One region of the Nocardia sp. NPDC050406 genome, then DNA from elsewhere that is predicted to be linked to it. Evidence: riboswitches for the same ligand, from Rfam matches in the RefSeq annotation. Region 1 holds a riboswitch; each other region holds the start of a gene.
The links. Region 1 has a riboswitch for cobalamin ahead of ACIBH2_RS27360 (CbtB-domain containing protein). Riboswitches for the same ligand answer to the same signal wherever they lie in the genome.
Positions count from the first base shown of each region.

Region 2: it holds a riboswitch for cobalamin, as region 1 does, so the genes downstream of both, metE (5-methyltetrahydropteroyltriglutamate--homocysteine S-methyltransferase) here and ACIBH2_RS27360 (CbtB-domain containing protein) in region 1, are expected to answer to the same signal.
Region 3: it holds a riboswitch for cobalamin, as region 1 does, so the genes downstream of both, ACIBH2_RS19035 (ABC transporter substrate-binding protein) here and ACIBH2_RS27360 (CbtB-domain containing protein) in region 1, are expected to answer to the same signal.
Region 4: it holds a riboswitch for cobalamin, as region 1 does, so the genes downstream of both, ACIBH2_RS22465 (FecCD family ABC transporter permease) here and ACIBH2_RS27360 (CbtB-domain containing protein) in region 1, are expected to answer to the same signal.

Region 1 is NZ_JBITIM010000003.1:858,742-866,354, forward strand. It holds gene cysS (cysteine--tRNA ligase) at 1-237, shown strand, start outside; gene rlmB (23S rRNA (guanosine(2251)-2'-O)-methyltransferase RlmB) at 434-1,405, shown strand; gene ACIBH2_RS27335 (DUF4190 domain-containing protein) at 1,525-1,803, shown strand; gene ACIBH2_RS27340 (enoyl-CoA hydratase/isomerase family protein) at 1,811-2,626, opposite strand; gene ACIBH2_RS27345 (acyl-CoA dehydrogenase family protein) at 2,736-3,908, opposite strand; gene ACIBH2_RS27350 (alpha/beta fold hydrolase) at 4,009-4,755, opposite strand; gene ACIBH2_RS27355 (antibiotic biosynthesis monooxygenase family protein) at 4,820-5,131, shown strand; cobalamin riboswitch at 5,131-5,310, shown strand; gene ACIBH2_RS27360 (CbtB-domain containing protein) at 5,338-5,532, shown strand; gene ACIBH2_RS27365 (CbtA family protein) at 5,523-6,287, shown strand; gene ACIBH2_RS27370 (OsmC family peroxiredoxin) at 6,362-6,805, opposite strand; gene ACIBH2_RS27375 (DMT family transporter) at 6,901-7,221, opposite strand; gene ACIBH2_RS27380 (FMN-dependent NADH-azoreductase) at 7,223-7,613, opposite strand, start outside.
Region 2 is NZ_JBITIM010000001.1:2,086,743-2,094,355, forward strand. It holds gene ACIBH2_RS09970 (pyruvate carboxylase) at 1-1,887, opposite strand, end outside; cobalamin riboswitch at 2,103-2,292, shown strand; gene metE (5-methyltetrahydropteroyltriglutamate--homocysteine S-methyltransferase) at 2,431-4,695, shown strand; gene ACIBH2_RS09980 (alpha/beta fold hydrolase) at 4,748-5,647, opposite strand; gene ACIBH2_RS09985 (YitT family protein) at 5,653-6,294, opposite strand; gene ACIBH2_RS09990 (helix-turn-helix domain-containing protein) at 6,387-7,292, opposite strand; gene ACIBH2_RS09995 (DUF445 domain-containing protein) at 7,378-7,613, shown strand, end outside.
Region 3 is NZ_JBITIM010000002.1:1,264,462-1,272,074, reverse strand. It holds gene ACIBH2_RS19055 (DUF222 domain-containing protein) at 1-8, opposite strand, end outside; gene ACIBH2_RS19050 (MFS transporter) at 162-1,397, shown strand; partial or broken gene ACIBH2_RS19045 (ATP-binding cassette domain-containing protein) at 1,479-3,485, opposite strand; gene ACIBH2_RS19040 (ABC transporter permease) at 3,518-4,492, opposite strand; gene ACIBH2_RS19035 (ABC transporter substrate-binding protein) at 4,500-6,095, opposite strand; cobalamin riboswitch at 6,134-6,262, opposite strand; gene ACIBH2_RS19030 (hypothetical protein) at 6,308-7,024, opposite strand; gene ACIBH2_RS19025 (ATP-binding cassette domain-containing protein) at 7,024-7,613, opposite strand, start outside.
Region 4 is NZ_JBITIM010000002.1:1,992,254-1,999,866, forward strand. It holds gene ACIBH2_RS22455 (ABC transporter substrate-binding protein) at 1-437, opposite strand, end outside; gene ACIBH2_RS22460 (ABC transporter ATP-binding protein) at 434-1,228, opposite strand; gene ACIBH2_RS22465 (FecCD family ABC transporter permease) at 1,225-2,256, opposite strand; cobalamin riboswitch at 2,290-2,425, opposite strand; gene ACIBH2_RS22470 (TetR/AcrR family transcriptional regulator C-terminal domain-containing protein) at 2,493-3,077, opposite strand; gene bioB (biotin synthase BioB) at 3,186-4,223, shown strand; gene ACIBH2_RS22480 (hypothetical protein) at 4,293-4,535, shown strand; gene ACIBH2_RS22485 (DUF2567 domain-containing protein) at 4,535-5,236, shown strand; gene ACIBH2_RS22490 (DUF1353 domain-containing protein) at 5,425-5,958, shown strand; gene ACIBH2_RS22495 (hypothetical protein) at 5,968-6,318, opposite strand; gene ACIBH2_RS22500 (hypothetical protein) at 6,418-6,609, shown strand; gene ACIBH2_RS22505 (DUF5988 family protein) at 6,620-6,826, opposite strand; gene ACIBH2_RS22510 (NrtR DNA-binding winged helix domain-containing protein) at 6,952-7,613, opposite strand, start outside.

The DNA of each region.
Region 1 (7,613 bases):
GGCATTCTCGGCGTGGACCCGCTCGACCCGCACTGGGCCGCCCCGGCCGACTCCTCGGCCGCCATCGACGCCCTCGACGTGCTCATCGGCGCGGAACTCCAGCGGCGCCAGGAAGCGCGGACCACCAAGGACTGGGCCACCGCGGATGCGGTGCGCGATCGACTCAAGGCCGCGGGCGTGGAGGTCACCGATACGCCCGAGGGCCCGGAGTGGTCGCTCGCCAAGGAAACGCGGTGACCGGTGAGCTAGCAACCGCTCACCGAACCGACGAGGGGCGGTCGCGAACCGCCCACGACAATCGGGTACGGACGTACCCGACGACGATGACCCGGTGCGGGTTCGCATACGACAGCCGGGGACAGGCGGACCGCGCCGATGCGGTCGACAACGACGATCGGGCGCGGAGTTTCCGCATGACACGGAAGGCTATGTGATGGCAGGCAATTCGCAGCGGCGCGGCGCGGTCCGCAAGTCGGGCTCCAAGAAGGGCGCGGTGGTCGGGTCCGGCGGCAAGCGGCGGCGCGGGCTGGAGGGGCGCGGCGCGACCCCGCCCGCCGAGCTGCGCACCAAGCACCCCGCGGCCAAGCGCGCCGCCGCCGCGGCGGCGAAGGCCAAGGCGAAGGAGGCGCAGGGCCGCGGTCGCGCCCCGCGCGGCAAGAGCGACGACGGGCCGGAACTGGTGCTGGGCCGCAATCCCGTGGTCGAGTGCCTGCGGGCCGGGGTGCCCGCCACCGCGCTGTACGTAGCGGTCGGCACCGAGGCCGACGACCGGCTCACCGAATCGGTGCAGCTGGCCGCCGACGCCGGAATCTCCATTCTGGAGCTGCCGCGCACCGATCTGGACCGCATGAGCAGCAATGGCCTGCACCAGGGCATGGCCCTGCAGGTGCCGCCCTACCGCTACGCGCATCCGGACGACCTCGTCGACCGCGTGAACGGCTCCGGGGAACCGGCGCTGCTGGTGGCCCTGGACAACATCACCGACCCGCGCAATCTGGGTGCGGTCATTCGCTCGGTGGCGGCCTTCGGCGGCCAGGGCGTGGTCATTCCGCAGCGGCGCAGCGCCAGCGTCACCGCGGTCGCCTGGCGCACCAGTGCCGGTGCGGCCGCCCGGCTGCCGGTCGCGCGCGCCACCAATCTCACTCGCACACTGAAGGATTGGGCCACCCAGGGTTATCAGATCGTGGGCCTGGACGCGGGCGGCGACACCACCCTCGACGAATTCGACGGCACCGCACCGACGGTGATCGTGGTCGGCTCCGAGGGCAAGGGGCTGTCTCGACTGGTGCGGGAGAACTGCGACGCGGTGCTCTCCATTCCGATGGCGGGACCGGTCGAATCACTCAATGCCTCCGTGGCCGCGGGCGTCGTGCTCGCCGATATCGCCCGCCAGCGCCGTCGCTGACGCGAATTCGCTGCGCGACAAGGCATTTCGCAGTCGATCGGAAGTGCCGCGGGGGCGCGGCACGCCCGAAGGCACGCGTAAGGCAGCGGTTCGGGCCCTCGCGACCGTAAAATCAGCCGGTGGCCATAGAGCATCAGCCCATCGGTTCGCCGGTCGAGCATCCGCATGCGACGACAGTGCTGTTGCTGGGGACGCTGAGTGTGTTCTGCTGTGGCGCACTGGGTCCGGTGGCCTGGGCGCTGGGGCGGCGGGCGCTGTCGGATATCGAGGCGTCCGGGGGCGCGTACGGTGGCCGCATCCAGGTGGTCGTGGGCTACATCCTCGGCGTCATCGGGACGATCCTGATGATCTTCGTGGCGTTCCTGTTCCTCATGATGCTGATCGGCGGCCGCGCCTGAGGGCGCGTCAGTCCAGTCGCGCCTGATCCCGGTCGGCGAGCTGGTCGCCGGTGTCCCAGGCGGGCCATTCGGTGCTGACGCTGCCGGACCAGACGGGCTGACGGCGATCGCGCAGCGCCTGCATACCCTCACCGCCGTCGGCGCTCTTGCCGACATAGCCGTTGAGATCGGACTCCAGGCGACCCACCGTCTCGGGGGTCATGCCGAGGCCCTCCCAGAGCAGGCGCTTGGAGAGCGCGACCGGCAGCGGGGCCGAGCCGTTGGCGATGTCGTGGGCCACCGCGAGCGCGGTCGGCAGCACCTCGCCGCCGGGCAGGCTGTTGTTGGCCAGACCGATGGCCGCCGCCTCCTCGCCGTCGAAGGTGCGGCCGGTGAGCAGCAGGTCGGCGGCGTTGGCCAGGCCGATGAGGCGCGGCAGGGTCCAGTGCGCGTAGCCGTCGGCGATCGCGCCGCGGCGCACCTGATTCAGGCCGTAGACGGCGTCGCGGGCGAAGTACCGCAGATCGCATTGCAGGGCGAGCTCGAGCCCGATGCCGACGGCATGCCCATTGACCGCCGCGACAACGGGTTTGCGAATCCGGAACGGCGCGGGATCGATGAAACCATTGACCTCCCCCTTGGCGGCGAGATCGGCTCCGGCGCAGAACGCGGGCGGCGTACCCGTGATGACCACGGCCCCGATGGCATCCTCGGTATCGCAGCGACGTAGCGCCGCACCGAGTTCCGCCGCCATCGCCGGAGTCAACGCGTTCTGCTGCGCCGGACGATTCAGCGTGAGAACGGCGACCCCACCGGAGACATCGACGTGCAAGTCCGAACTCATGGCGCGATCCTACTGTGTTGGATTTGCCCTCCGCTGCGCTCCGGGCGGGGTGAGGTTGCGGCGCTTCGGCTGGGGCTTCGCGCGGCGCGGCAACGTGCCGGTGCGGCGATCAGGGGCGCAGGATCTTGCGGCCGATGGCGTACTTGTGCACCTCGGTGGGGCCGTCGTAGAGGCGGAAGGCGCGCATATCGCGGAAGATCATTTCGACGACGGTCTCGTCGCTGATGCCGATGCCGCCGAGCACCTGCACGCAGCGGTCGGCGACCTTGAACAGTTCCTCGGAGACATAGGACTTGGCGATCGAGGATTCGTGGCGCGCCTTCTCGCCTTGGTCCATGAGCCAGCAGGCGTGCCAGATGGTGAGGCGGCACTGGTGCAGCGCGATCTCGTTGTCCGCCAACATGAACGACACGCCCTGGTGTTCGCCGATGGGCTTGCCGAAGGCGGTGCGGGTCTTGGCGTAGTCGATGGCGATGGACTGCGCGCGCTCGGCCGCGCCCAGCCAGCGCATGCAGTGCGTGAGACGGGCGGGGGCCAGGCGCAGCTGGGCGTAGCGCAGCGCCTGTCCGGTCTCGCCGAGCACGGCGTCCTTGGGCAGCACCAGATTGTCGAAGCGCACCACCGCGTGGCCGCCGACGTAATTGCGGTCCATGGTGTTCATGACCCGCTCGATGACGATGCCCGGATTGTCGCCGTCGGTGAGGAACAGCGTCGGCCCGTCGGGCAGGTGCGGGTTGGCGGCCAAGCGCGCCATGATGATCCAGGTCTTCGCGCCGTCGGCGCCGGTGATCAGCCACTTGACGCCGTTGATGGTGAAGTTCTCGCCGTCGAAAGTGGCCTCGGTGGCCAGCTGGTTCGGGTCCGAGCCCGCGCCATTGGGTTCGGTCATGGCGAAGACCGAGCGCTGGTGGCCGTCGACGACCGGCTGGAGGTAGCGCTCGGTCTGTTCCTGATTGGCGACCTTGGAGAGCAGGAGCATATTGCCCTCGTCGGGGGCGGCGCAGTTCATGGCCACCGGACCGAGGGTGGACCAACCGGCCGCCTCGAAGATCACCGCCTGCTCGATGTGCGTCAGCCCGCGCCCACCGAGTTCCACCGGGGCCTGCACGGTCAGCAGCTTCTCGGCCCGGGCCAGCTCGACCAGCTCCTGCCGCAGTTCATCGGTCGGGCCGTGCGCGGTCAGCCGCGGATCGCGCTCGAACGGCACGATCTTGTCGATGACGAACTGCCGTACCCGGTCACGTTCGGCGGCGAGTTCGGCGGGAATCGCGAAGTCGATCATCGTTGGTCACCATTCAGTCTGGGATGCCTGTGTGGCGAGCATACGACGAGCCGCCGAGGAGACTGAAGGCACCCGCCCGCAGAAGGGCGGACGCAATGGTTCAGTGCCGAAGGACGCGGGTCAGGAAGCGCTCGACCTCATCGCGGTAGGCGGCGGGCTGATCGTCGTGCACGAGATGACCGGCATCGGGGACGACGACGTGCCGGGCGTCGGGGTGCACCTCGGCCATCTCCCGCATCTGGCCCGGCGGGGTGATGGTGTGCTCGCCCTCGAGGAGCAGGGCGGGGACCCGGATCGAGCGCCATTCGGACCAGAAGTCGCGACCGCCCCACTCCTCGGAGATATCGCGGAAGGTCTCCACCGAGCCGTGCAGGCGATAGCCGTCGGGGCCGTGGACGAACGAGTCCATGAAATAGCGACCGGCGACCGGGCCGAAGAACTCCAGCATGGCGGTGTCGTCCGAAAAAGGCTGCGGCCAAGCCGAAATCATGGCCGCCCAGTCCGCGGCGGTGCGGCCGCGAAAGTCGGGGGCGATGTCCTCCACCACCAGCGCCCGCACCCGTTCCGGATATGTCGCCGCGAACACCCACCCGTGCAGCCCGCCCATCGAATGTCCGATCACCACCATGGGTTCGACGATCGGCGCGGTCGCCACGGCCAGATCGGCGATGAACGCCTCGGTCGTCAACTCGTCGGGCGCGGGCCGCCCATGCCCCGCCGCGTCGAAGGTGTACACATGCCCGTACCCGCGCAGCCACTCCAGCTGCCGCCGCCACGTCCGAGCGCTGCCCATCAACCCGTGCAGCAGCAGAATCGGTGCGCCACCGCCACCTTCGTCGTACAACACCATCCCGACCCTAGTGCGAAGTCACACAGCCGATACCGCCCAGTCGGCAGGTAGCCTTCGGGCCATGGCAGTCGTGAAGATCAACGCAATCGAAATTCCCGAGGGTGCGGGCCCCGAGCTGGAGAAGCGCTTCGCCGCGCGGGCGCACGCCGTGGAGAACTCCCCGGGCTTCCTGGGTTTCCAGCTGCTCCGTCCGACCGCCGGTGAGAACCGGTACTTCGTTGTGACGCAGTGGGATTCGGAAGCCTCTTTCGAAGCCTGGCGGGACGGTCCGGCGCGGGCCGCGCACGCGGGCGAGGCGCGCAAGCCGGTCGCCACCGGCGCATCGCTGCTGGAGTTCGAGGTCGTGCTCGACGTCGCGGCCAAGAACGCCTGATCACACCCCATGTTGACGGTTGGCCAGCGGGGATGCGACAGTTTTGAATGAACAAGCGATGGTGACGCGGTAACCCGGTGTGAGTCCGGGGCGGTCGCGCCACTGTATTCCTCGCACCGAGCCCGAGTCGGGAAGGTGCCGGAGAGCCAGACACCGGCACCGTCGCACCCAACTCACGGGGACGCGAATTCCCCAAGGAGGACTCGATGGCAATCGTCCACTCCCCCAGCCGTTCCGGCGACGCGCTCAACGCGTGGCTCGTCACGGCAGGAGTCGTACTGCTGGCACTGCTCACCCTGTACCTGGTCGGCTTCGATCAGGGCGCCATCTCGCGCAGCGGGATGTACATGCACGAGCTGATGCACGACGGTCGACACCTGCTGGGCGTGCCGTGCCACTGAGCGGTTCCCCCGAGAAGCTGAGCGGTTCGCTCAAGACGCTGCTCCTGCGCGGCCTGCTGGCCGGTCTCCTCGCGGGCCTGCTGGCGGGCACCGTCGGATTCGTCATCGGCGAACCGAAGATCGAAGCGGCCATCGCCATCGAGGAGGCGGCCCAGGGCGGCCATTCGCACGGCGAGGAGGAAGAACCTCTCGTCAGCCGATCCGGCCAGAAGTTCGGTGAATTCCTCGCGCTCGGCCTGACCGGGCTGGCGCTGGGCGCGCTGTACGCCGCGGCCGCGAATGTGGCGCGGCGGCATACGAATCTGTCGGGGCCGAAGCTGGCGCTCGGCCTGGCCGCGGGCGGCTGGCTCGCCATCACCGCGGTGCCGTTCTTCAAATATCCGGCCAATCCGCCCGCGGTGGGCGACCCGGAGACCATTGCCGACCGCACCTGGTTGTGGGTCGCGGTGGTGCTGCTCGGATTCGCGGCCGTCGGCCTCGCGGTGTACGTGTACAAGCTGTCGCGGGGTCAGCTCGAAACGGTACGCCTGATCGCCGGTATCGCGACCTTCGCGGCGGTGGTGGCCGTGGGCTACGTCGCGCTGCCCGGAATCGACGAGGTGAAGTCCGATTTCCCGGCGAGCCTGCTGTGGCAGTTCCGGGTCAGTTCGCTGACCGTCACCACCACGCTGTGGCTGGGGCTGGGCCTGGCCTTCGCGGCGCTCACCGAATTCGCGGGACGCAGGTCGCCGCGGATCGAAACGGCCGCCGCGTAATACGCGCGGAGACGGGAAGAGGGGCAGTGCCACCACCGGCACTGCCCCTCCGTCGTATTCGGCACCCGCCGCGCTCAGGATTCGAACGAGGCGTCCAGCTCGATATTGTCGACCCCGGCGAGGGCCTTGCTCACCGGGCAGCCCGCCTTGGCGGCGTTCGCGGCGGCCAGGAAGCCGTCGGCGTCCAGACCGGTGGCCCGGCCGATCACCGTGAGCTTGATGTTCGAGATGCGGAAGCCGCCCGCCGGGTCCGGGCCCAGCGTCACGTCGGCGGTGACATCCAGGGACTGCGGGGTGCCGCCCGCCTGGGCGACCTCGTTGGAGAGCGCCATGGCGTAGCAGGAGGAGTGCGCGGCGGCGATCAGCTCTTCCGGGCTGGTGGTGCCGTCGGCATTGTCGGCCGAGCGCTTCGGGAACGAGACGTCGTACTTGCCGACGCCGGAGCTGCTCAGCTCGACCTGGCCCGAGCCGTCCTGCAGACCGCCGGTCCAGGCGGTACGCGCGGTACGTGTTGGCATCACTGTCCTTTCAGGATTCGAAGTCTTACGAGGATCGAACCTACTCCGTTCGAGTGAGCGAATAGTGCGGTCCGGTCAGAGCCGCACGCGGCGGCTCACTCCGGCGTGGTCACCTTGGCAAGCACGATGCCGCCGACTATCAGCGACAATGCCATGATGCGGCCCGCGCTCAGCGGATCCTTCTGCACCACCACACCGAGCGCGATGGCCCCGACCGCGCCGATACCGGTGAAGACGGCGTAGGCGGTGCCCACCGGCAGCGTCTGCATGGCGTAGGAGAGCAGCCACACCGCCACGGCCATGAGCACCAGGCAGATCACGGTGGCCAGCGGACGGGTGAAGTTCTGGGTGGGTTTGATGCTCTGGGACCAGGCGATCTCCACGAGTCCGGCCAAACCCAGGACGAGCCAAGCCATTTCAGTACTCCTTGCCGAGTCGGCGGGCGGTCTCGAGCGCGGCGGCGTAGGAGGCGTCGTGCTGATCGCGCCGGTGCGCGAGCGCCGGATCCTGGCGCGCGTTGGCCAGTTCGGCGGTGATGAAAACGGTGTCCTCGACGGCGAAGTGGCCCGCGAAGAAGTCGCGCAGGAACCGCTCCTGGTAGTCGAACTTCGCCTTGGGGGCGCCGGGCGAATAGGACCCGCCGCGAGCGGTGGCGACCACGAAGCGCTTGGGGACCAACGACATTCGCGGGAAGGTGATCTGGTCCAGCCAGGCTTTGAGGCTGGCCGGGATCGAGTAGTTGTACATCGGAGCGCCGATGAGAACCACCTCGGCGGCGCGCACCTCGGCGAGCAGCGGTTCGACGATC
Region 2 (7,613 bases), on a different contig from region 1:
CGCGGTGGCCTCGGAAACGAATGCGCGCGTGACCTTTTCGGGGTACGGCGTGTAGCCGACGGTATTGCGCCCGCGCAGCAGCATCTGCAGGTTGATGTTCGGCACCGCCTCGCGCAGCGCAGCGAGCCGCTCCCACGGATCCTCGTAGAGGAACCGCAAAGCGACGTCATATGTTGCGCCGCCCCAACATTCGATGGACAGCAGTTCCGGCGTCATGCGCGCCACATGCCCCGCGACATCGAGCAGGCCATTGGTCCGCACCCGCGTCGCCAGCAGCGACTGGTGCGCGTCGCGGAAGGTGGTGTCGGTGACCGCGACCCCCGGCCGCTTGCGCAGCCACTCCGCGAACCCCTCCGGCCCCAGCTCCAGCAGCGTCTGCCGCGATCCGGCGGGCGGCGGCACGGTCATATCGAGGGCGGGCAGCTTGTCGTGCGGGTACACCTTGGTGGGCCGCTGTCCGTGCGGCTTGTTCACGGTGACATCGGCCAGATACCGCAGGATCTTGGTGCCGCGGTCGGCGGAGGAGCGCAGCGTCAGCAGCTGCGGCCGCTCGTCGATGAACGAGGTGGTGACCTTGCCCGCCCGGAAGTCCGGATCGTCGAGCACGGCCAGCAGGAACGGGATATTGGTCGTCACGCCGCGAATGCGGAACTCCGCCACCGCCCGCCGCGCCCGTGCGATGGCGACGGAGAAATCGCGCCCTCGGCAGGTGAGCTTCACCAGCATGGAGTCGAAGTAGGCCCCGACCTCGGCCCCGACATTCGCGCCGCCGTCGAGGCGCACGCCCGCGCCGCCCGGCGAGCGGTAGCCGGTGATCCGTCCGGTATCGGGCCGGAAGCCATTGGCCGGATCCTCGGTGGTGATGCGGCATTGCAGCGCCGCACCGCGAATGGTGATCGAATCCTGGCTCAGCCCAAGGTCTTCCAGCGATTCCCCGGCGGCGATGCGCATCTGCGCCTGAACCAGGTCCACATCGGTGATCTCCTCGGTCACCGTGTGCTCCACCTGGATTCGCGGGTTCATCTCGATGAACACGTGCTTGCCGCGTTCGTCGAGCAGGAACTCCACGGTGCCCGCGCACGAGTACCCGATCTCCTTGGCGAAGGCCACGGCATCGGCGCAGATACGGTCGCGCAGTGCGGGATCCAGGTTCGGGGCGGGCGCGAGTTCGATGACCTTCTGATGCCGCCGCTGCAGCGAGCAGTCGCGCTCGTAGAGGTGGATCACATTGCCGTGCTGGTCGGCGAGGATCTGCACCTCGATATGGCGGGGGTTCACCACCGCCTGCTCGAGGAAGACCGTCGGATCGCCGAAGGCCGATTCGGCCTCGCGCGCGGCGGCCTCGATGGATTCGCGCAGCTGCCCCCGGTCGTCCACCTTGCGCATACCGCGACCGCCGCCACCGGCGACGGCCTTGACGAAGACCGGGAACTCCATGTCCTCGGCCGCCGCCATGAGCGCGTCCACATCGGCGGAGGGTTCGCTCGAGTTCAGCACCGGCAGTCCGGCGGCCTTCGCGGCGGCGATCGCCCGGGCCTTGTTACCGGTCAGCTCCAGCACCTGCGAGGACGGTCCGATGAAGGTGATGCCCTCGTCCGCGCAGGCCGACGCGAGGTCCGGATTCTCGGAAAGAAAACCGTAACCCGGGTAGACAGCGTCGACCCCGGCACTCTTGGCCGCGGTGATGATCTCCTCGATCGACAGATACGCCCGTACCGGATGCCCCGGCGTGCCGATCTGATACGCCTCGTCCGCCTTCAACCGGTGCACCGAGTTGCGGTCCTCGTACGGAAAGACAGCGACCGTGCCGATGCCGAGTTCGTATGCCGCGCGGAATGCGCGAATGGCGATCTCGCCGCGGTTGGCGACCAGGACTTTGGAGAACATTCGCCTAAGGTACCTGCTCCCCGGACAGCCTTCGGTCACGATGTCCGGTTCGCAGGAATCTTCACAACGGGGGTTGGCTGAATTGCGAAGATGTGTTCACGCGGACGACACATGGGCCCTCCGACCCCGCCTCGTGAACGGTGGCTATCGGTCGGCGATATGCTCTGTGGCGCAGTCGGTTCGCCGGACGGGAGCCCCCAGTCGGCGTCGAAACCGGATACTCACAGCCCGTGAGTTCCTCCGGTGAGAGGGAACCCGGTGAGAATCCGGGACTGTCCCGCAGCGGTATACGGGAACGACCGCCGTCATGAGCACTGGGCACACCTGGGAAGCGACGGCCAGTAGGTCGGCCGATGAGGCCGGAGCCCGCGAGTCCGAAGACCTGCCGACCGTGCCGGATACGCCGTATCCGGCGGCCTCCGCCTCGTGGATTGGGCGACGGACCGCACGTGTACTCGGCATGCCTTGGTTTCGGCGTGCACGCGGCACGGCTGTTCGCACCCGCGGCGGTGGCCAGTGGCTCTGGAGCACTGGAGAACACCTGTGACCGCAACACCCACCCCTTTCACCGCGACGGTGCTCGGTACGCCGCGTATCGGGCCGCGCCGGGAACTCAAGCGCGCCATCGAGTCCTATTGGGTCGGGCGCATCGACGCCGAGGCACTGCACGCCGTCGGGCGGGAGCTGCGAACGGCGCAGCTGAACGCCTTGCGCTCCGCCGGATTGGATTCGATTCCGGTCGGAACCTTCTCGTACTACGACCAGATGCTCGACACCGCCGTCATGGTCGGCGCACTGCCGCCGCGCGTGGCCGGGATCGAGGACCCCTTGGACCGCTATTTCGCGGCGGCGCGCGGCACCGATACCGTCGCGCCGCTGGAGATGACCAAGTGGTTCGACACGAACTACCACTACCTCGTGCCGGAGATCGGAGCCGAGACCGCGTTCTCGCTGCATCCGGAGAAATTGCTGGCCGAGCTGCGCGAAGCCCGTGAGCTCGATATTCCCGCGAGGCCGGTGGTGATCGGACCGCTGACCTTCCTGAAGCTCGCCAAGGGTGTCGGTGTCGATCCGCTGCGGCGACTCGACGACCTGCTGCCCCTCTACCGCGACCTGCTGCGGCAGTTGGCCGAGGTGGGCGCGCAGTGGGTGCAGATCGATGAACCGGTGCTGGTCACCGATCTCACACCCGACGAGCTGGCCTTGGTCGGCAATACCTATCGGGAACTGGCCTCGGTGCCGGACCGCCCGGCCCTGCTCGTCGCCACCTACTTCGGGCGGCCCGGCCCGGCACTGCCGGTGCTGGCCTCCACGCCGGTCGAGGCGATCGCGCTGGACTTCACCGCCGGAACGACCGTGGACGATGTGGTCGGCGTCGCTGCGCTGCGCGACAAACTGGTGGTGGCCGGAGTCGTGGAGGGCCGCAATATCTGGCGCACCGATCCGGACCACGCCCTGTCCACCCTCGCCACGTTGTTGGGAAGCACCGGCGCACTCGTGGTCTCGACCTCGTGCTCGCTGCTGCACGTGCCGTACTCGCTGACCGCCGAACCGGACCTGGATCCGGCGCTGCGGTCGTGGCTGGCCTTCGGCGACGAGAAGGTCACCGAGGTGCGGGTGCTGGCCACCGCCGTGCACTCCGGAACCGAGGGCGTCGCCGACGAATTGGCCGTCGCCCGTGCGGCTTTGGCGAGCCGGGCCGCCGACGCCCGGTTGCGCGACGACACCGTCCGCGCCCGCCTGGCCGCCCTCGGCCCGGAGGCCACCCGCCGCGCCCCCGCCGCGGAACGCGCTGCCCTGCAACGGGATCGGCTGAACCTCCCCTTGCTACCGACCACCACCATCGGCTCCTTCCCGCAGACCCCCGCCATCCGCCGGGACCGGGCGGCACTGCGCAAGGGCGACATCACCCCCGCCCAATACCAGGAGCGCATGCGCGCCGAGATCGCCGAAGTGATAGCGCTGCAGGAGAAGTTGGGCCTCGACGTGCTCGTGCACGGCGAGCCCGAGCGCAACGACATGGTGCAGTACTTCGCCGAACAGCTCGACGGCTTCGCCGCCACCGCGAACGGCTGGGTGCAGTCCTACGGCACCCGCTGCGTGCGCCCGCCGATTCTCTACGGCGATGTGGCGCGGCCCGAGCCGATGACCATCGAGTGGATCGAGTACGCGCAGTCGCTCACCGACAAGCCGGTCAAGGGCATGCTCACCGGGCCGGTCACGATCCTGGCCTGGTCGTTCGTGCGCGACGACCAGCCGCTGGCGGATTCCGCGCGCCAGGTCGCCCTCGCCATCCGCGATGAAACCGTGGACCTACAGGCGGCGGGTATTCGGATCATCCAGGTGGACGAACCGGCGCTGCGTGAACTGCTGCCGCTGCGCGGCGAGCAGCAGCAGGAGTATCTGGACTGGTCGGTGGCGGCGTTCCGGCTCGCCACCTCCGGCGTCTCCGACGCCACCCAGATCCACACGCACCTGTGCTATTCGGAGTTCGGTGAGGTGATCGACGCCATCGCGGCCCTGGACGCCGATGTCACCTCGATCGAGGCGGCCCGCTCGCACATGGAGGTCCTCGACGATCTCAATGCCGCCGGATTCGCGCTGGGGATCGGCCCGGGTGTCTACGACATCCACTCCCCGCGCGTCCCGAGCGTCGACGAGATCGCCGGTTCGCTGCGCGCGGCCCTGAAAGCCGTTCCAGCCGAACGGCTCTGGGTCAATCCGGACTGCGGTCTGAAGACCCGTGGGCCGGTCGAGGTGGCGGCGTCGCTGCGCAATATGCGGGCGGCCGCGGACGCCGTGCGCTGAGTTCGGCGGGCCCGCGGTCAGCGGTGACCGCGGGCCCTCGGCCGAGCGAAACCTAGTCGGCGGTGAGGAAATTCAGCATGTCGGCGACGGCACGCGGATCCTTGACCGCACCCGTGTGCGAGGCACCCGGGTACACGATCAGGCGGCCGTTCGGCAGTCCCTCGGCGGTGCGCCGGAAGTTCTCGACCGAATAGCAGGCGTCCCGGTCGCCGCCGAGAACCAATGTCGGCGTGTCGATTTCGCCCAGTCGTCCGGTCAGGTCGAAGCCGTCCTCGGCGCGCACATAGGCCAGCATGCCCGCCGGGTCCTTCGGACGCACCAGGGGATCGACCAACCACAGCAGCGGTCTGGCCAACGCGGCCAAGACCGGGGACTTGATGGTGATATCCACGCCGTGGTGCAGACCACGGCGACCCGCCGCGACCGCCTCGGCGTAGTTGCGCTGCGCGACAAGGGCATTCGGGTCGAGCCGATATCCGGACGACAGCACCACCAGCCTGCGCACCACGTCCGGGTGGTCGGCGGCCAATTGCAGGGCGATGGATCCGCCGGAGCTGACGCCGATCACGTCGACGGGTTCACCGAATTCGATCCGCAGTGCGTCGGCGTGCCGCGCGGCGATATCGGCCATGGTGGTGCCCGCCGGGGTGCCCGGTGCCCGGTTCACCGCGTAGACGCGGAACCGCTCGGCCAGCGGGGCCAGCGTCTTGATCATCGCCGCGCGCATCCACCCGGTGGGATTGGCGAAATCCGGCGTGAACCACACCAGGAACGCCAGCGGCCTGCCCGACCCCAATGCCAGGTAGGGCATGCCGTGTTCGAGTGTTCCTTCCACGACGCCGAGTTCGCTCGCCAGGGCGGTCTTGGCCATATCACTCTCCAGATCTCTTGGGCGGGACTGATTCCCACAGTGCCGCGCCGAGATCACGGCGTCGATGACCTCCGAGGTCATGGAATTCAGGCGGCGCTCACCGCCGGGGCGATCTCCGCTTCCCTGGAAGCCTCCGGTTCCCGGAAGCCAGGGAGGTAGTCGTCGACGAACGGAATCATGAGCTGGATGAGCGGCCCGATGCCGAAGGCGTAGACGAGGGTGCCGATGCCGACACTGCCGCCCAGCAGCCAGCCGGTGGCCAGCACGGACGCCTCGATCCCGGTGCGAATCAACCACACCGGCTGACCGGTCCGCCGAACCAGTCCAGTCATCAAGCCATCGCGCGGCCCCGGACCCATCCCCGCACCGATATAGAGCACCGTGGCCACCGCGTTCACGACCACCGCCAGCCCCATGGCCCCGACCTGCCACGGCAGCCCGTGCACCTGCGGCAGCAGCCAGAGCCCCGCGTCGACGGCCACCGCGATGACCACCACATTGCTCACGGTCCCCAGACCGGGCCTCTGCCGCAACGGAATCCAGGCCAACAGCACCGCCACCCCGGTGATCGCGACCACCGCGCCGAAGCTGATCGCCACCCGCCCGGCCACGCCCTGATGGAACACATCCCACGGATCGAGGCCGAGCCCGGCGCGAATCATGACCGCCATCGACAGCCCGTAGAGCACCAGTCCGACATAGAGCGCGATCAACCGACGAAGCAACATTGGCCCAGCATGGCGGGCAACTGGTCTGTGAATACAGAGCCACTCGCCAATTACTGGACCGATCGTCCGAAACTGGACTGGTTTTCGCCTCGTCAGGACTGAAAAGTGGACCTTTCCGCACCGAGGCGACCGGCCGCGGCGGTCAATTCCTCGATATAGCGCAAACGTTCGGCACGCGTGACCGCGGAGCGCAACGGTCCGATCTGCAACTCCATGGCGGCGTGGCCCTCGGCATCGAAGACCGGCGCGCTCAGGTAGCTGAGCGGCAGCGCGTCGGCACCGTTCATCGTCGCCGGATCGTAGGGAGCGCCCCCGACCGTCGCCAAGAGCGCGAGCACCCGGCCGCGCAGATCCTTGCTCGTCGGGTGTTCGGCGAGATGGTCCACCACATCGGCGAGTACGCGCAGGGTCGGAATGCTGTCGGGAGCCAGCCGCCACGCGCTGTAGCCCTCGGTGCGCAGCGTCTCCAGCACGGCCGCGTAGTCGGCACGGCGTTCTGGGACGGCGGTCTCGAGCCAGTCGCGCTGCCGGGCCGCCCCGGCGTGGGCAATGATGGCCGCCCCGGCGGGAGCCAGCAGCGGGAAGCGGATGCCCGCCTCGATGCCGCCGGGTACCAATCCCCGATCACGGGTCACCGCAAGGAATTCCAGCTCCTCGCCGGTGATGGCGGTGAGCGCGGCACCGCAGCCGACCCGGGCGGCGAGGCGCTCGAGCTCGGCGTGCAACCACTCCCAGTCGCGCTGGGCGGCGGTGGCCCGGTGGCCGATGGCGGCCAGCGCCGGACCGAGCTCATAGCTCAGATCGGGCAGTCGGCGCACCCACCCGCTGTCGCCGAGGGCCGCCAGGATCGCACCCACCGTGGAGCGATTGAGATCGAGGGTGTCGGCGATTTCGGCGGCGGTCATCGAACTGTGGTGGGCGGTCAGGAGTTCGACCACGGAGATGACCCGCCGGGTGGGCGGCGAGCTCTCCACCGCCCCGGTCTTGCCAGTGGGCACAGGTTCTCCTAGCCTAGCCGAATACGAATAGACATATTGGTCGATTCGAATAATCGTACTGAGGAGTGGGCGTGGGGACAACGCGGTGATCGCCGATTTCGCCGAGAACTGGCTGCTGTATCTGTCGATTCCGCTCGTCGCGGCGCTCATCGGATGGTCCACCAAGATCGTCGCGGTGGAGATGCTCATGCGGCCGCTGCGCTTCATCGGCATTCCGCCCTACCTCGGCTGGCAGGGCGTGGTGCCCAAGGCCGCACCGCGCATGGCGACCATCGCGGTCGATCTCATGTTCACCAAACTCATCAATCCGCAGGAGATGAT
Region 3 (7,613 bases), on a different contig from region 1:
GAATTCATGGCACTATTCTATCGCGAAATTCGCTGTGCCAGTGCAGGAAATATTTCTGATCTAAGGATCTTCAAATCGTTGATGTCCGATTCCCGGAAACGGCAACGTTTTTCGTCGTCCTCGCCGACGACCTCCGATGCTCCGTAGCGGAGGTGATCCACTTGGATACGAAAACAAGCACAACGGACAACCGTTTGCCCGTTGGCGTCTATCTGCTGAGCTTCTGCCTGTTCGCCATGGGGACGGCCGAGTTCCTCTTGGCGGGTGTGTTGCCGCATGTGGCAGCGGATCTCGATATCTCGCTTTCGTCAGCGGGCATGCTGATCACTGCGTTCGCGCTGGGCGTCGTGTTGGGCGGCCCACCGTTCGCGGTACTCAGTTTGCACTGGCCGCCACGTACCGCTCTGGTTGCCACGCAAGCGGTGTTCGCCGCCAGCGTTGCCGTCGGTCTTGTGGGCGATTACCAGGTCCTCTTGCTCACTCGGTTCGTTTCCGGTCTCGCTTATGCGGGGTTCTTCGCGGTCGCGGCGGTGACGGCGATCAGGCTGGTGAGCCCGGATCGCAAGGCACGCGCTTCCGGAGTTGTGGTGAGCGGCTTGAGTATTGCCATGGTGGTGGGCGGTCCGGTCGGGACGCTGTTGAGTCACTTCACGCAGTGGCGTGGCGGCTTCTGGGCGGTTGTGGTGTTGACCCTGGCCGGGATTGTCGGGTGTCTGCTCGGGCTGCCCGCGACCTCGCCTTCGGAGGAACGCCCCAGCGTGAAGCGCGAGCTGGCTACGATGCGAAATCCGTTGCTGTGGGGCATATTCGCGATCACGATCTTGACGACCGCCGCTTATATGATCACGTTCAACTACCTCGCGGCCATGCTCGCCGAGATCACCGCGATTCCCGACGTCTGGATTCCGGCCGTCCTCGCCCTCTTCGGCATCGGGGCCTTCACCGGGCTCGCCATCGGCGGCCGCATCTCCGACCAGCATCCGCATCGTGCCTTGCTCACGGGCTCCGTCGCCATCGTGCTGCTCTCGCTAATTCTGGCGATCACCATGCGGAACGCGTGGCTGGTGGTCCCGGTCGTATTCCTGCTCGGCACAGCGGCTTTCGTACTCAACCCAGCCCAGTACGGCCGTGTCTTCACGATTGCCGCCGACGCTCCGACCCTGGCCGGAGCGACGACGGTATCCGCCTTCCAATTGGGAATCAGCGCCACCCCGCTACTGGCGGCCTCGACTCTCACCCGCGGCGCGTCCCTCACCAGCGTATGCCTGATCGGGGCCGCCCTCGCGGCGCTCGCCATCGTCTTCATCGTTCGTGACCGAGCCGCGGCTCGCGTCGAGGGTGAGCACGGTATCGGCGAGACGGTCGATGACGTGGCTCTGGTGGCTGATCACGATTAGCGCCATCCCGGCGAGCCGCAGTTCGTCCAGGAGGTCGATCACCCGCTGCTGCGCGAATCTATCGAGGGAGGAGGTGATTTCGTCGCAGATCAGAATGCGCGGTCGCGCGGCGAGAGCTCGGGCGATGGCGGCGCGCTGCTGTTGCCCGCCGGATAGCTGGGCGGGGCGGCGGACGATCAGGTCGTCGCCCAGGCCGACCTGGTCCAGCAGCTGCCGGGCCTGTTGGGCGGCGGCACTCTTGTCCATGCCGTGCAGCAGACGTAGTGGTCGGCCGACCTGGGTGTCGATGCGATACGAGGGGTTCAGCGAGGTCGCGGGGTTTTGGAAGACCAGCTGAATGGCGCGGCGGTGTTCGAATGGACGGCGGTCCACGCGGGGATGCACTGGGGCACCGTCCAATTCGACTACTCCCCGCACCGGACTGTGTAGTCCCGCCAGCGCTCGCGCCAGCGTTGTCTTGCCCGCACCGGACCGTCCCGTAATGGCAAGACATTCACCGGGGCGGAGGGTGAACGACACGTCGTCGACGACCGGCTCGGCGCGGCGGCTGTGCGACACGGTGAGTCCCCGCACCGCGAGCACCGGTACCGCCGCCGTGGCGCATGGCTTCCGCACCACAGCGGCGGTATCGGCGGCACCCTCCCGATACGGTGCGTACGACACCACCCTGCCCCGATCCAGTTCCAGCACATGGTCGATGAGCGAGGACAGTGCCGCCAGGTCGTGCGTGATCACGAACAGCGTGGTCGAGGCCTCGCGGCGAATCCGCACCAGCGTCTCGACCAGGAGCTCCCGAGTACGGCTGTCCAATCCTGTGGTCGGCTCGTCGAGAACCAACAGCGCGGGGTCGCCCAGCAATGCCATGGCCAGTAGCACCCGCTGCTGCTGGCCCCCGGAGAGCTGATGCGGGAATCGCCGCTGGAACTCTCGATCGGCGGGCAGATCCACTCGGCGCAATGCCTCGCGGACCGCACCCTCCTTGAGAACCCCTCGCAGCTTTGCCATTTCGCGGATAGCCGTACCGATGCGCAGCGCGGGATTGAGTCCGGTCGCCGGATCCTGCGGCACGTAGCCGACCGCGCGCCGATCACCGGGTGTACCGATTCCGACCGATCCCGAGGCGACCATGCCAGGCGGCAACGCGCCGAGTGCGGCCAAGGCGAGCGTGGTCTTCCCCACACCCGACGCACCGACCACGGCCACGCTGTCGCCCTGCGGTATACGCAGCGAAATATCCTCCAGGACAACATTTCCGCGAGAATCACGAACGGTCAGCCTGTCGACCAGCAGTCCGGACACCGCCGCGTCGGTCTCCAGGGGACGCACCCTGCTCCGGCGAACAACCCCAAACGCCCTGTCGCTCACCATGTTCACCGACACCACCAACAGCATGATCAGCAACGCGGGTGCCAGCACCGCCCACGGCTGCATACCGAACCCGGGCCGATTCTCGGTGATCATCAAGGCCCAGTCGGGTGAAGGCGGGCGCATGCCGAGACCGAGGAACCCGCTCACCGCGACCAGCGAAATGGTCGCCGACATCCGCACCCCGGCATCGGCGAGGACCACGGCCCGCAGATTCGGCAACACCTCCACCACCGCGAGCCGCCACAGCGGTTCACCCCTCGCCCGCGCCGATTCCACGTATCCGGTGGTGGTGAGTTCGAGGACGCCGGTGCGGACGATACGAATGATCCACGGCACCGACGCCAACGCCGCGGTCACCACGATGGCGGCGGGCCCGGCTCCCATGGCGGTGGCGATCACGGCGAGCAGCAGAAACCAGGGCACCACGACGATGGCGTCCACGGGCCGCATGATCCAGCGATCCCATCCCCCGCGCAGCCCGGCGATCAGCCCGAGCGCCAAACCCAGCGTGTAGGCGACGACCAGCGACAACCCCGCGATCGACAGCAGCGGCAGACCACCGTGCAGCACCCGCGAAAGCACGTCCCGCCCAACAACATCGGTGCCGAGCAGGTGCCGCGCCGAGGGCTCCTGATACGGCGGACCGGTCGGCGCGGTCGGCGCATACGGCGCGAGTAGCGGGCCGACCACCACGAGCAGCAGTACCGCCACCACGACCATCAGCCAGACCGAACGAATTCGACCGCGCCCCTTCATCTGTTCTCCCCCATCGCCACCTGCCGTGCCCGGGGACTCACCAGCAGCGTCAGCAGATCCGCGACGAGGTAGATCCCGATACCGACGGCCGCCAACAGTACGGCCGCCGACTGCACGAACGGAAAGTCCCGAGATTCGATGGCGCGCAATAATTCCTGTGACAGACCCGGAAACGCGAACAGCGTCTCCACCACGGCAACCCCGCCGATCAGACCGACCACCGATCCCGCCAGCGGGTGAATCGACGCCGACACCGCATTCGGCGCGACATGGCGCACCATCAACCGCAGCCCACCAATCCCGTTGAGCCGCATGGTCCGTATGTACGGGCTGGCCATGACCTCGGTCGTCTGTGCCCGCACCATACGCACCGGGTGCGGGCACAGGCCGAGCAGCAGGCACGTCACCGGCAGCACCAGAATCTCCGGACGGCTCCACGCACTCGTCCCGGTCGGCAGCAGGGATACGGCGGGCAGCAGCCGCAGCGACAGCGACACCGTGGCCACCAGCAACACCCCGAAAACGAAGGAGGGCATGGATTCCGCCGCCAGCGCACTCATGCTGATCACCCGATCGGTCCGGGAACCAGGCCGCGCACCCGCCACGAGGCCGAGTGCCAGCGCCACCGGAATCAGCAGGGCGGCAGTCAGTACCGCGAGGGTGACGCTGTTGGCGGCCCGATCGAGCAACACATCGCGCACGGGCCGACCCGAAATCAGGGAGTTCCCGAAATCGCCCCGCGCGAAGTCGACCACCCATTCCAGGAAGCGCACCGGAGCAGGCCGGTCCAGACCCAGTTGCGCGCGTAGCGCCGCCAGCTGTTCGGGGGTCGGATCGCCGCTGCCTTGGCGCGACAGAATCACCGTGGCCGCATCGGAATCCAGCGCCTCGAACAGTACGAAAACCATCAGTGCGACAGCGAACAGCACACCGATCCCGGCGCCCACGCGCCGAGCGATATAGGCGATCACGATCGGATCAGTGCTCGGCCAGCCAGGTAGTCGCGTAGTTCGCCCAGTCGTCGGTGCCGGGCACGCCGTCGCGCACGCCACCCACATGGTTCTTGGCCGCGTCGGGCCGCTTGGCGAAGCTGTGCAGGATGTAGCCGCCCTCGTCCCACAGCTCTTGCTGGAGTTCGCGATACAGCGCGGCGCGCCTTGCCGGATCCATGGCCGCGCGCGCCGCCGCGAACTTGGCATCCCATCCCGGCCGCCGCCAGCCGGTGCCATTGCTCGGCGAATCGCTCGTCATGGTCTGGCCGTAGAAATAGTCGAGACTGTAGTTCCACCAACCGATATGGGACAGCGGCGCTTTACCGCTGACCTGCGAGAAGTAGGTGTCGGCCGGAACCGATTCGAGCTGGATGGTGATGCCCGCGGCCTTCGCCTGTTCGGCGAAGAGCGTCGCCGATTCGAGCATGCCCGGCGTGCCGTCGGCGGTGGGCAGCGTCACCGTCAAGTTCTCTTTGCCCGCCGCGCGCAGCAGCTCGCGCGCCCGTTGCGGATCGTAGGAGCGCTGCGGCAGGCCGTCGTGATAGAACGGCGCGCCCTTGCCGTAGACGTCGTTGCCGATCTCGGCGTAGCCGTAGTACACCGCATCGACCATGGCCTGCCGGTCCACCGCCAACCGCATGGCCTGGCGCACCCGCGCATCGTCGAAAGGCGGTATGTCCACGCGCATCTGGAACGCGCCCATGAGCCCGGCCGGTGGCACCACCACGGTGGTGTCCGGATCACCGGCGAGATTTCGGGCCTGTAGGTACGAGATCTCGTGCACCACATCGGCTTCCCCGGACAGGAAGGCGTTCACGCGCGCCTCGGTCTCGGCGATCTGAATGATCTCGACCTCGTCGAGCAGTACGGCGCCGTCCCAGTATCTCTCGTTGCGCCGCAGCAGGGTTCGGTCACCCGGTGACCAGCGTTGCAGCGCGAACGGTCCGGTGCCGACGGGCAGCACCGACCCGTCGATCACGCCGGTGCCGTCCTTGACGATGTAGCAGTACCAGCCCGCCAATACCGAACCGAAGTCCGCCAGTGGGGTTTTCATGGCGACCACCACGTCGAGATCGCCCTCGGCGCGAGTACGCGACATATCCACCGCGGAAAGATCGCCGGACGACTTCTTGGCCGGGTCGAGCATGCGCTCGAAGCTCCACAGCACATCGCGCGCGGTGAGCGGGCTCCCGTCGCTGAAGACCACGCCCGGCCGCAGCCGGATACGCCATTGGCTGCCATCGGCATTGGGCTCGAGCGATTCCGCGAGGCGATAGCGCAGCGTCAGATCGTTGTTGTAGGCGACGAGCTTGTCCCACACGTTCTTCGACACCGCGCCGCCCGCCGAACTACCGGCCTGATGCGGATCGAGCACATCGGCGCTCGCCGACCGCCCCGCGATGACGGTGCGCAAGCGCCCGCCCGATCGTGGCGGCCCCTGTGCGGCGCCCCTGCCGCTGTCGGAGCCGCAGCCCGTCATTATTCCGGCCCCGCCCAGCACGACAGCGCCGAACGCCCCCGCACTGCCGCGCAGGAACGTCCGGCGGCCGAATCCCGGCCGATCCGATGTGTAGTTGTTCATTGCCATCCTCGTGGGTGTGATCCCGATACCGCGGGCGCAGGTATCCTGGCTCCCGGATCAACACACCCCACCGGCCTTCCAACCTGGGCAGGTCGTGGCCATGAAATCGGTGGATAGCTCCCCGGTGACAGTTGCGGGACAGCCCCGGATTCGCACCGGTGTTCCCTACGCCGGGTACAGACCCTACAGTGGGCCCGGATCGGCCCCGCGAATCACCTGCTGCCGAGGCGAATCGGCATATCGCGGACGAGCGCCCAGGTGGCCGCGGTCGCCGCGAGGGCGGCGAGGACGCAGGCGGTGAGGATGGCGGCGGTGCCCACCGAATCGGCCCACTGCTCGAGTATGCGTTTCGTCGGGATGTTCGTCGCGCTCGCCATTCCGGCGGGCACGATCAGGATCAGTCCGGCGACGACGAGCAGCAGCCCGCCCACACCGCCCCAGGCCCGACGGTAGAACGCCGCGGCGATGGCCGCGCCCACCGCGAGGAAGATGGCGAAACCCAGCCAGAAGCCCAGGAATATCCATCCGTACTGGTCGGCGGAGGTGTACAACGCCGAAGCGTCCGCCTCCAGGGCTTGCGGCCAATCCGCCACCGCATACACGGCACGTTCGATTCCGAAGCCGAGGGTCACCAGCGCGGCACCCACGGTGACCAACAGCAGGCCGAAAAGCAGTGCCTGCGAGAGGCATTGGCGTCGGGTGACGCCGTGGGCGATGTACATCGGCAGGTAGATCGCCGTGACGTAGACGCCCATGCCGAGCATGTACCAGGGGCTGATGAAGACGAAGACGCCCCAGCCACTGATCGTGATGTCCCGGAAGAAGCTGACGGCCACGGTCACCAGCAGGGACACGATCAGCAGCCCGGCCCAGACGATCACCAGTCCGCTGGAGTGCCACAGGTTTCGAGTTACCGCGAAGCGTCGCATCACCGGGCTCCTCTGGTGGTGAGGTGAACGAAAAGTTCTTGCAGCGCAAGGGGTTCGACGGTCACACCCGCCGCCAGCGCGGATTGCTCCGACCACGGTTCCCCGTGCACCGTGGCGCGTTTGGTGCCACCGAGTTCCCGCAGGCTCAAGACGGTGCGATCGCCGATGAAGGCATCCACCCGGTCGGCCGGGCCGGTCACGGCGGCGCCGCGCCCGCGCAGGGTCTCGGCGTCGTCGTGTACCAGCAGCCGACCCTTGTGCAGGATCACCACGTCCTCCAACAGTGGCGCGACCTCGTCGATGAGGTGCGTGGACAGGATGATCAGGCGCGGGTGGGAGTCGTAGTCGCGCAACAGTTCGTCGTAGAACAGGTGCCGCGCGGGTGCGTCCATGCCCAGGTAGGTCTCGTCGAAAATGGTGACCGGCGCACGGGAGGCCAGGCCGAGCACGCAGCCGAGTTGTGCGCGCTGCCCGCGGGAGAGCTCCGAAAGCCGTTTGCGCGGAGCCAGTTCGAACTTCGCCACCAGTTCGTCGGCGTACTCGGCCGACCAGTTCGGCCGAAACAGCGCGGCCATGGTGAGCGCGTCGG
Region 4 (7,613 bases), on a different contig from region 1:
CAGCTCTCGGTGAGGGTATAGGCGGCGACGCCGTCGGCGCGCAGCGAATCCGGGGTGAGATTGGCGGCGGCGTCGTAGCCGTAGTTCCAGCCCGCGAGCATGACGTCGGGGCGCTGCGCGAGCACGGTCTCGCGCGAAGGATATTCGGGGGCAACGGCATTCAGCCGGTCCACCACATCGCCGTAGTGCTTGCGCAGGGTGTCGGCGTCGCGTTTGACGCTGGAGACCGCCGCCACCTGGTCCTGTGCGCCCAAGGCCAGCGCCATGGAGATGAGGTTGCCGTCATTGGCGAAGATGCGCTGCGCGGGGGAGGGGAACTTCAGCTCCTCACCGCAATTGGTGAGGGTGAGGTTGCCGGTGGCGGCCTCGGGGGTTCCGCACGCCGCCAGTCCGGCCGCGAGCGCGGCGACGACCAGAAGTCGGGGAAGGTGTTTCACGAGTGGGCCTTTCGCGCGGTGATGAGCAGGTGGGGGAGTCCGGTGTCGGGATGGGTGACGCGGGTGGCGTGCACGCCGAAGACGCGGTCGAGCACCTCGGATCGCAAGGCCACCTCGGGTGTTTCGAGGGGATGCGAGCGGCCGTCGTGCAGGACCAGCACCCGGTCGCAGTAGCGGTCGGCGAGGGCGAGATCGTGCAGGCTCAGCAGCACGGTGCGATCCAGTTCGCGGGCCAGGGCCAGCAGTTCCAGTTGGTGGGTGATGTCGAGGTGATTGGTCGGCTCGTCCATGAGCAGCAGCGGAGTGCGCTGAACCAGCGCCCGCGCCAACAACACTCGCTGCCGTTCGCCGCCGGAGAGCTTGTGCACCGGGCGGTCGGCGAAACCGGCCAGGTCGACGGTGCGCAGCGCCTGCTCGACGGCCTCCCGCTCCCGGGGGCCACCGGCTCCCCACGGCGGCAGATACGGAGTCAGACCCAGCGCGACGACCTCGCCCGCGAGCAGATCCGCGGCAGGTTGCTCGTCCTGGGCCACCAGCGCGACGGTGCGCGCCCGGTGTCGCGCCGAAAGTCCGTGCAGCGCCGTGCCATCCACCACCACCTCGCCGTGCACCGGGCGGATCAATCCGGCGAGGGTGCGCAGCAACGTGGTCTTGCCGCTGCCGTTGGGGCCGACGATGCCGACCGTCTCGCGGGCCAGCACAGTGAAATTCGCGTTGGTGAGGACGGTGCGCGGCCCGGCGGCGCAGGTGAGGTTGCGCACCTCCAGCACGGCCGCGTGCTCGGCGCTCATGCCGCCCCGAAGCGGTAGCGGCGGCGGCCCATGAGCAGCAGGAACACCGGCGCGCCGATCAGGCCGGTGAGTACCCCCACCGGAATCTCGGTGGGCCGCACCAGGACTCGGGTGGCGGCGTCGGCCAACACCAGGAACAGCGCGCCACACAGCGCGCACACCGGCAACAGCACGCGGTGGCGCGGGCCGACCAGCAGCCTGGCGGCATGCGGCACCACCAGGCCGACGAAGCCGATACCGCCGGAGACCGCCACCAGCACCCCGACCAGCACCGCGAGCAGAACGAACAGGCCGATGCGCAACTCCCGCACGGGAACTCCGAGGGAGGCGGCGGTATCCGCGCCCATGCTCAGTGCGTCCAGCCAGCTCGTCGACGCCATGAGGGTGAGCGCGCAGATCGCTACCACGGTGGCGGGCAAGGCGATTCGCGTCCAATCGGCTCCGGCGAGGCTGCCCAGCAGCCAGAACAGCACCGACTGCGCCGCCGCCGGATCGGTGCTGCGGAAGATCAGATAGCTGCTCAGGGCCGCGAACATGGAACCGAGCACCGTGCCCGTCAACACCAGCCGCAGCGGCGTCAACCCGCCCTGGGCGACCGCGATGGCGAATACTGCGGCGGCGGCGGTCAACGCGCCCGCGAGCGCGCCCGCCGACAATGCCCACAATCCGGCCGCCGCGAAGAATCCGGAGGTGATGACGGCCGCCGCGCCCACCCCGGCACCGGAGGAGACGCCCAGGAGATAGGGGTCGGCGAGCGGGTTGCGGACGAGGGTCTGCATGGCCGCCCCCGCCAGCGCCAGGCCCGCTCCGACCACGGCGGCCAGTAGCGTGCGCGGCACGCGCAACTGCCAGACGATGGTGTCGAGTCCGAGATCGCTCGGCGCGAGCCCGCCGATCCGGTGCCGCAACACCTCCACCACCGCGCCGGGGGAGATGGTCTCGGCCCCGAATCCGGTCGCCGCGATCATGGCCGCGGCCAGCAGCAGCCCGAGGACGGGCAGGGCGATCGATGTCCGCGCACGGCTCATCGATGGAGCTCCTTGGGCAAATCGCGGCCTCTCCGAGTTCTGCGCGGTGGGGAGGGGTCTGACTCTCGTGCGCTGGCACGATCACAGTGGCGCGACCGCTCCGGATTCACACCGGATTCCCGCACCCACCAACGATGACGCTGCGGAACTCTACCGCGCGGTCTGAATTGCCCGGCTCTCGGGACTCTCCGGGGCGGACGCCCCGGAAACCCTTGGGCGCGGTGCGGCGAGTGGCTTCAGCGCACCCGGGTGCCCAGCAGATGCCGCACGCCGCTGATGAACAGTTGTAGGCCGAAGTCGAAGCGGGCGGTGGCATCCGGGGTGTCGTAGAGCGGGGAGTGCTCCTCCTGGAGCGCGCCCACCGAATCCATCTGCATGCGCGCCTGCTCGTCGACCGTCTGACCCAGCACGTAGTACAGCAGCGTGAAGGCCGCGAGTTCGGCTTCCTCCCTGGTCATTCCGGCGCGAATGGCCGCACTCGCCAGGCGCTCACGGCCTTTGGAGGTGGTGAGGCGGGACGCGTAGGTGGCCGAGACCAATTCGGCGCCGTCGCGATAGGCCAGCAGGCAGGTGCGCAGGCGATGCGCCAATTCGCTCATCTGCGCGGACCATTCGTCACCGTCGACCGGTTCGTCCATCGGGGCGAGAATGCGGTCGGCCACCGCGCCGAGCAGCGCCTGTTTGTTGGGGAAGTGCCAGTACAGCGCGCCGGGCTGGACATGTAGCGAGCCCGCCAATCGGCGCATGGTCAGATCGGCGAGGCCGTACTGATCCAGAATGGCGATGGCCCCATCGACCACATCGGTGCGGTGCAGTTGCACAGAAAACCCGACCCTTCGTGTTCCGGCTCACTTTTCCGACTGCTAGCCTAGCCTGAACACCGTTCAAGTTGCTCGGCCACATCGGCCGGACGAAGGGATTCGCGCGCAATGACCCAGGCAGCCGTCACCACCGATGCCGGTACCACGGTAGGCGAAGACATTCTGGCCATCGCTCGCGAGCAGGTGCTCGAGCGCGGCGTCGGCCTCACCCAGGAACAGACCCTCGCGGTGCTGCGGCTGGACGACGACCGGCTCGAGGAACTGCTCGCGCTCGCCCACGACGTGCGCATGAAGTGGTGCGGACCCGAGGTCGAGGTAGAGGGCATCATCTCGCTCAAGACCGGCGGCTGCCCCGAGGATTGCCACTTCTGCTCGCAGTCCGGGCTTTTCCAGTCCCCGGTGCGCGCCGCCTGGCTCGATATTCCGAGCCTGGTCGAGGCCGCCAAGCAGACCGCCAAGACCGGAGCCACCGAGTTCTGCATCGTCGCCGCCGTGCGCGGACCCGACGCGCGCCTCATGGCGCAGGTCGCCGCGGGCGTGGAGGCCATTCGCAACGAGGTCGACATCCAGGTCGCCTGCTCGCTCGGCATGCTCGACCAGGAACAGGTCGACCAGCTCGCCGCCATGGGCGTGCACCGCTACAACCACAATCTCGAGACCGCGAAATCGCACTTCCCCAATGTGGTCACCACGCACACCTGGGAGGAGCGCTGGGACACCCTGCGCATGGTGCGCGAGGCCGGGATGGAGGTGTGCTGCGGCGGCATTCTCGGTATGGGCGAATCCCTGGAGCAGCGCGCCGAATTCGCCGCGCAGCTGGCCGCGCTCGAGCCCGACGAGGTGCCGCTGAACTTCCTCAACCCGCGCCCGGGCACCCCCTTCGGCGACCTCGAGGTGCTGCCCGCCGCCGACGCGCTGCGCGCCGTCGCCGCCTTCCGGCTCGCGCTGCCGCGCACCATCCTGCGCTTCGCGGGCGGTCGCGAGATCACCCTCGGCGACCTCGGCGCCAAGCAGGGCATTCTCGGCGGTATCAATGCCGTCATCGTCGGCAACTACCTGACCACCCTCGGCCGCCCCGCCGAAGCGGACCTCGATCTGCTGGGCGAGTTGAGCATGCCGATCAAGGCCCTCAACGAAACCCTGTAGTGCGCATCGCATATCGATTGGGCAACCGCATACCGAGAAGTGGGCGCACGCATGGGTAATGTCGTGGATATGGACACGGACGAGGTCGGCGGGTCCGCGGGCGGCCCCGCGCTGTACAACCCGTTCACCGGCAAACCGATCGTGGCGGGCGTGGACAATCCGGTCCCGACGGCCGCCGCCATGGGCTTGGAACCGCCGCGCTACTGCGATCGGTGTGGCCGTCGCATGATCGTCCAGGTGAGCCCGGACGGCTGGTGGGCCAAGTGTTCGCGGCACGGGGTCCTCGACTCCAAGAGTCTGGAACACCGGTAGTGGCAACGGCATTCGCCACGGCCGAGCGGTCCGGGCCGCGCAGCACCGTGCTGGTGCGCGAGGCCCGGGCCGCCGCCATGGTGCTCGCCGCCGTGGTCGCCGCGAGCGCGCTCGCGGGCATCGCCTGGGCCTACCTCGCGCCGACCGAACGGCTGTATGTGGTGGAGCCCGACCGAGGTTCGGTGCTCACCGGCGAAAGCGCGCACCAATTCGACGCTTTGGCGATCTTCATCCTGATCGGCATGGTCACCGGCGTGCTCTCCGCGGCCGCGGCGTGGCGGTGGCGCACGGTGCGCGGCCCGGTTCTGTTGGCGGGACTGCTGCTCGGCTCGTTGGCGGGCGCGGTCGTCATGCGCGGCGTCGGCGAGGCGATGGCCGAGATCGTCCATCCGCGCCCGCGCGACCCGGCGGTGCACACCATCGTCGAGATCGCCCCCACCATCCAGGGCTGGTCCGGCCTGATCGCGCAACCGCTCCTGGCGGCCCTCGCCATCCTCGTCATGACCGCGCTCAGCGTCGCGGACGATCTCGGCAGCGGCCAATATCTTCCCTTCGGTGGCGCGAAACCGCGTACTCCTCTGGCCCCCGGCCCGTACGGTTCCGCCATCAGCTACGGCCCGTACGGCGGACCGGGAGCCAACGGCGGCTCGGTGCAAGCCTTCGGCCCCGGCCCGTACGAGGGCGCGGGCCCGGCCCGCTGACCTCGCGGGGTCCAGGGTCTTCGACGAACGCCTTTGTGCGGGTGCGCTATCGGTCCGCTGGCTGGCTTCGACACCACATGGTTGCCGGATATTGGCCGAATGTGCGTCGTAGCGTGCGGTTTTGGGTCGTAGGCTGAAACCGTACGGCCGCTTCTGGCGGTTGACGCCGTCGTTCGAAGGGGGCGGTCATGGGGTTCATCGGTGGCGGTCCGGTGGTGGAAGAGGCGGACGCGCGCTTCTGGATTGTTCGCGAACCCCTCGTGTACCAGGGCGATACGGATCGATTCGTGGTGCCGGTGGGGTTCCGTACCGATTTCGCGTCGGTGCCGCGCGCGGTGGTCTGGCTGATCCCGCGCTATGGCGTCTACACCCGGGCCGCGATTCTGCACGACTTCCTGGTGCGCTCCAACGAGGTTAGCCGCCTCGACGCCGACGGCCTGTTCCGGCGCGCGCTGCGCGAGGCCGGGGTGTCGGTGCCGCGGCGTTGGATGATGTGGGCGGCAGTGCGTTTCGCCTCCGGATTGACGGGGGCGTCGGCGGGCGATGTGCTCCGCTTCCTGCTCGTCGCCGTGCTCTCGGTGAGCTATCTCGCGGTGCCGGTGGCCGTCGTGCTGCTCGCGCTGCTGCTGTTCTGGTTGGTGGAACTGATGTTCTGGGCGGGAGCGAGACTGGCGCGGCGCACCGCCGCGCCGCCACCAGGGCCGCAGCTGCAGGCGGACTGAGGATTTCGACTACTCGCTCTGCTCCCACGCCGCGACCGGCAGCGACAGGTAGACGCCGAAGTTCGCCAGCCCCACGGCCCGCTCGATGTCGGCGTGCAAGCCCTCGACGCGCTCCTGCCGGTTCTCCGCCCGGCTGGGGAAGAACTTGGACCGCACCTCGATCACGACGTCGAGGCCGCTGCGGTCGAACGGCCCCAGCGGGCGGAAGCGAACCTCCACGTCGCCGGGTCGCAAGTCGCCGTCGTAGGGCTCCTCCGGACACTCCACCGCGACCGAAACCGCGTGCGGCAGTGCATCACCCAGCTTGCGGAGCGTCTCCTCGGGCAGCTGCGGCGCATAGGTCACCTCGACGAGTGGCATCGCACGAGTCTACGAACCCACCCGGTCGGGAAATTCACTGGCGTCGTATGCGTTGTACCGCATACCGTGGCTCGACTTCACGAACCCGAGGGGAACCCCATGAACACCGCAGCACGGGGCGGCCGTGCCCCGGCCGCGCCACAGCAGGCTTCGTCCACGCCCGACGAACGCCCCGATCTGACCGCCTGGCGACAGCGCCATGAGCTACGCCGATCCAATGCGGCACAACCGATCCCGAGCGCCCGCCGCTACCGCCGCACCGGCAAGCACCGCAATCGCGCACAGGACTGAGCCGCTCCCGCTATTCGGCCACCTTCGTGCGCCCGGACCACTCGTACACCGGTAGCTCGCCCTCGGGCGTGGCTTCGGTGTGCGGTGTCGGTTTGAAATGTTCGTAGCCGCCCCGGTGCGAGATCTTGATCTCCAGCCCGGACGGGAGAATGTCGACGATACGTTCGGGCAGATCGCGGGGACCGCCCACCAGATACGCCTTGGGTGCGATTGCCATACGTCGAGTATCACCACCGAATCGGCCGCCCGTGGCCGAATCAGCCTGGCGGGATTGCGATTCCCCACCGCCCAGACCAGCCGGTTTGGCGTGAACGCGCCACGGCGGCCGCGCCGCACGACAGGTCAGCTGGGTGGGCGGAAGGCGGCGAATTCGTCGGTGACTCGGATCTCCGAATCGGTGAAGCGATAGACGGCGGCGGGTCGTCCGCCCGCGCGCCCGGGTGAGGCCGTCGCGCCGGTCGGGGTGATCACCTTGCGGCGGGTGAGAACTCGCTGCAGGTTCGTGGTGTCCACGTCGTAACCGAGTGCGGCACAGTAGATCTCACGCAGCGTCGACATGGTGAACCGATCCGGCGCGAGCGCGAACGCGATATTCGTGTACGACAGCTTCGCGGCCAATCGGGTGCGAGCGTGCTCGACCACCACACCATGGTCGAAAGACATGTCCGGCAAGGCGGATACCGGATGCCATCGCGTATCGGGCGGCAACTGCGGATCGGCGGTCAATGGCACCAATCCCAAGTAGGCCGAAGCGATCCGCCGATCCCCGGGAACCCGATGCGGGTCACTGAAGACCGAAAGCTGTTCCAAGTGCGTCAATTCCCGCACATCGACCTTCTCGGCGAGTTGGCGCGCGGCGGAGAAATCCAGATCCTCGTCATCGCGCAACCGCCCGCCGGGCAGCGACCACGTGCCCTTGGCCGGATCCAGCGCCCGCTCCCACAGCAGCACCGCCAACTCCGTGTGCTGCCCCGGCGGACAACGCCGCGCAATCACGTCGGCGG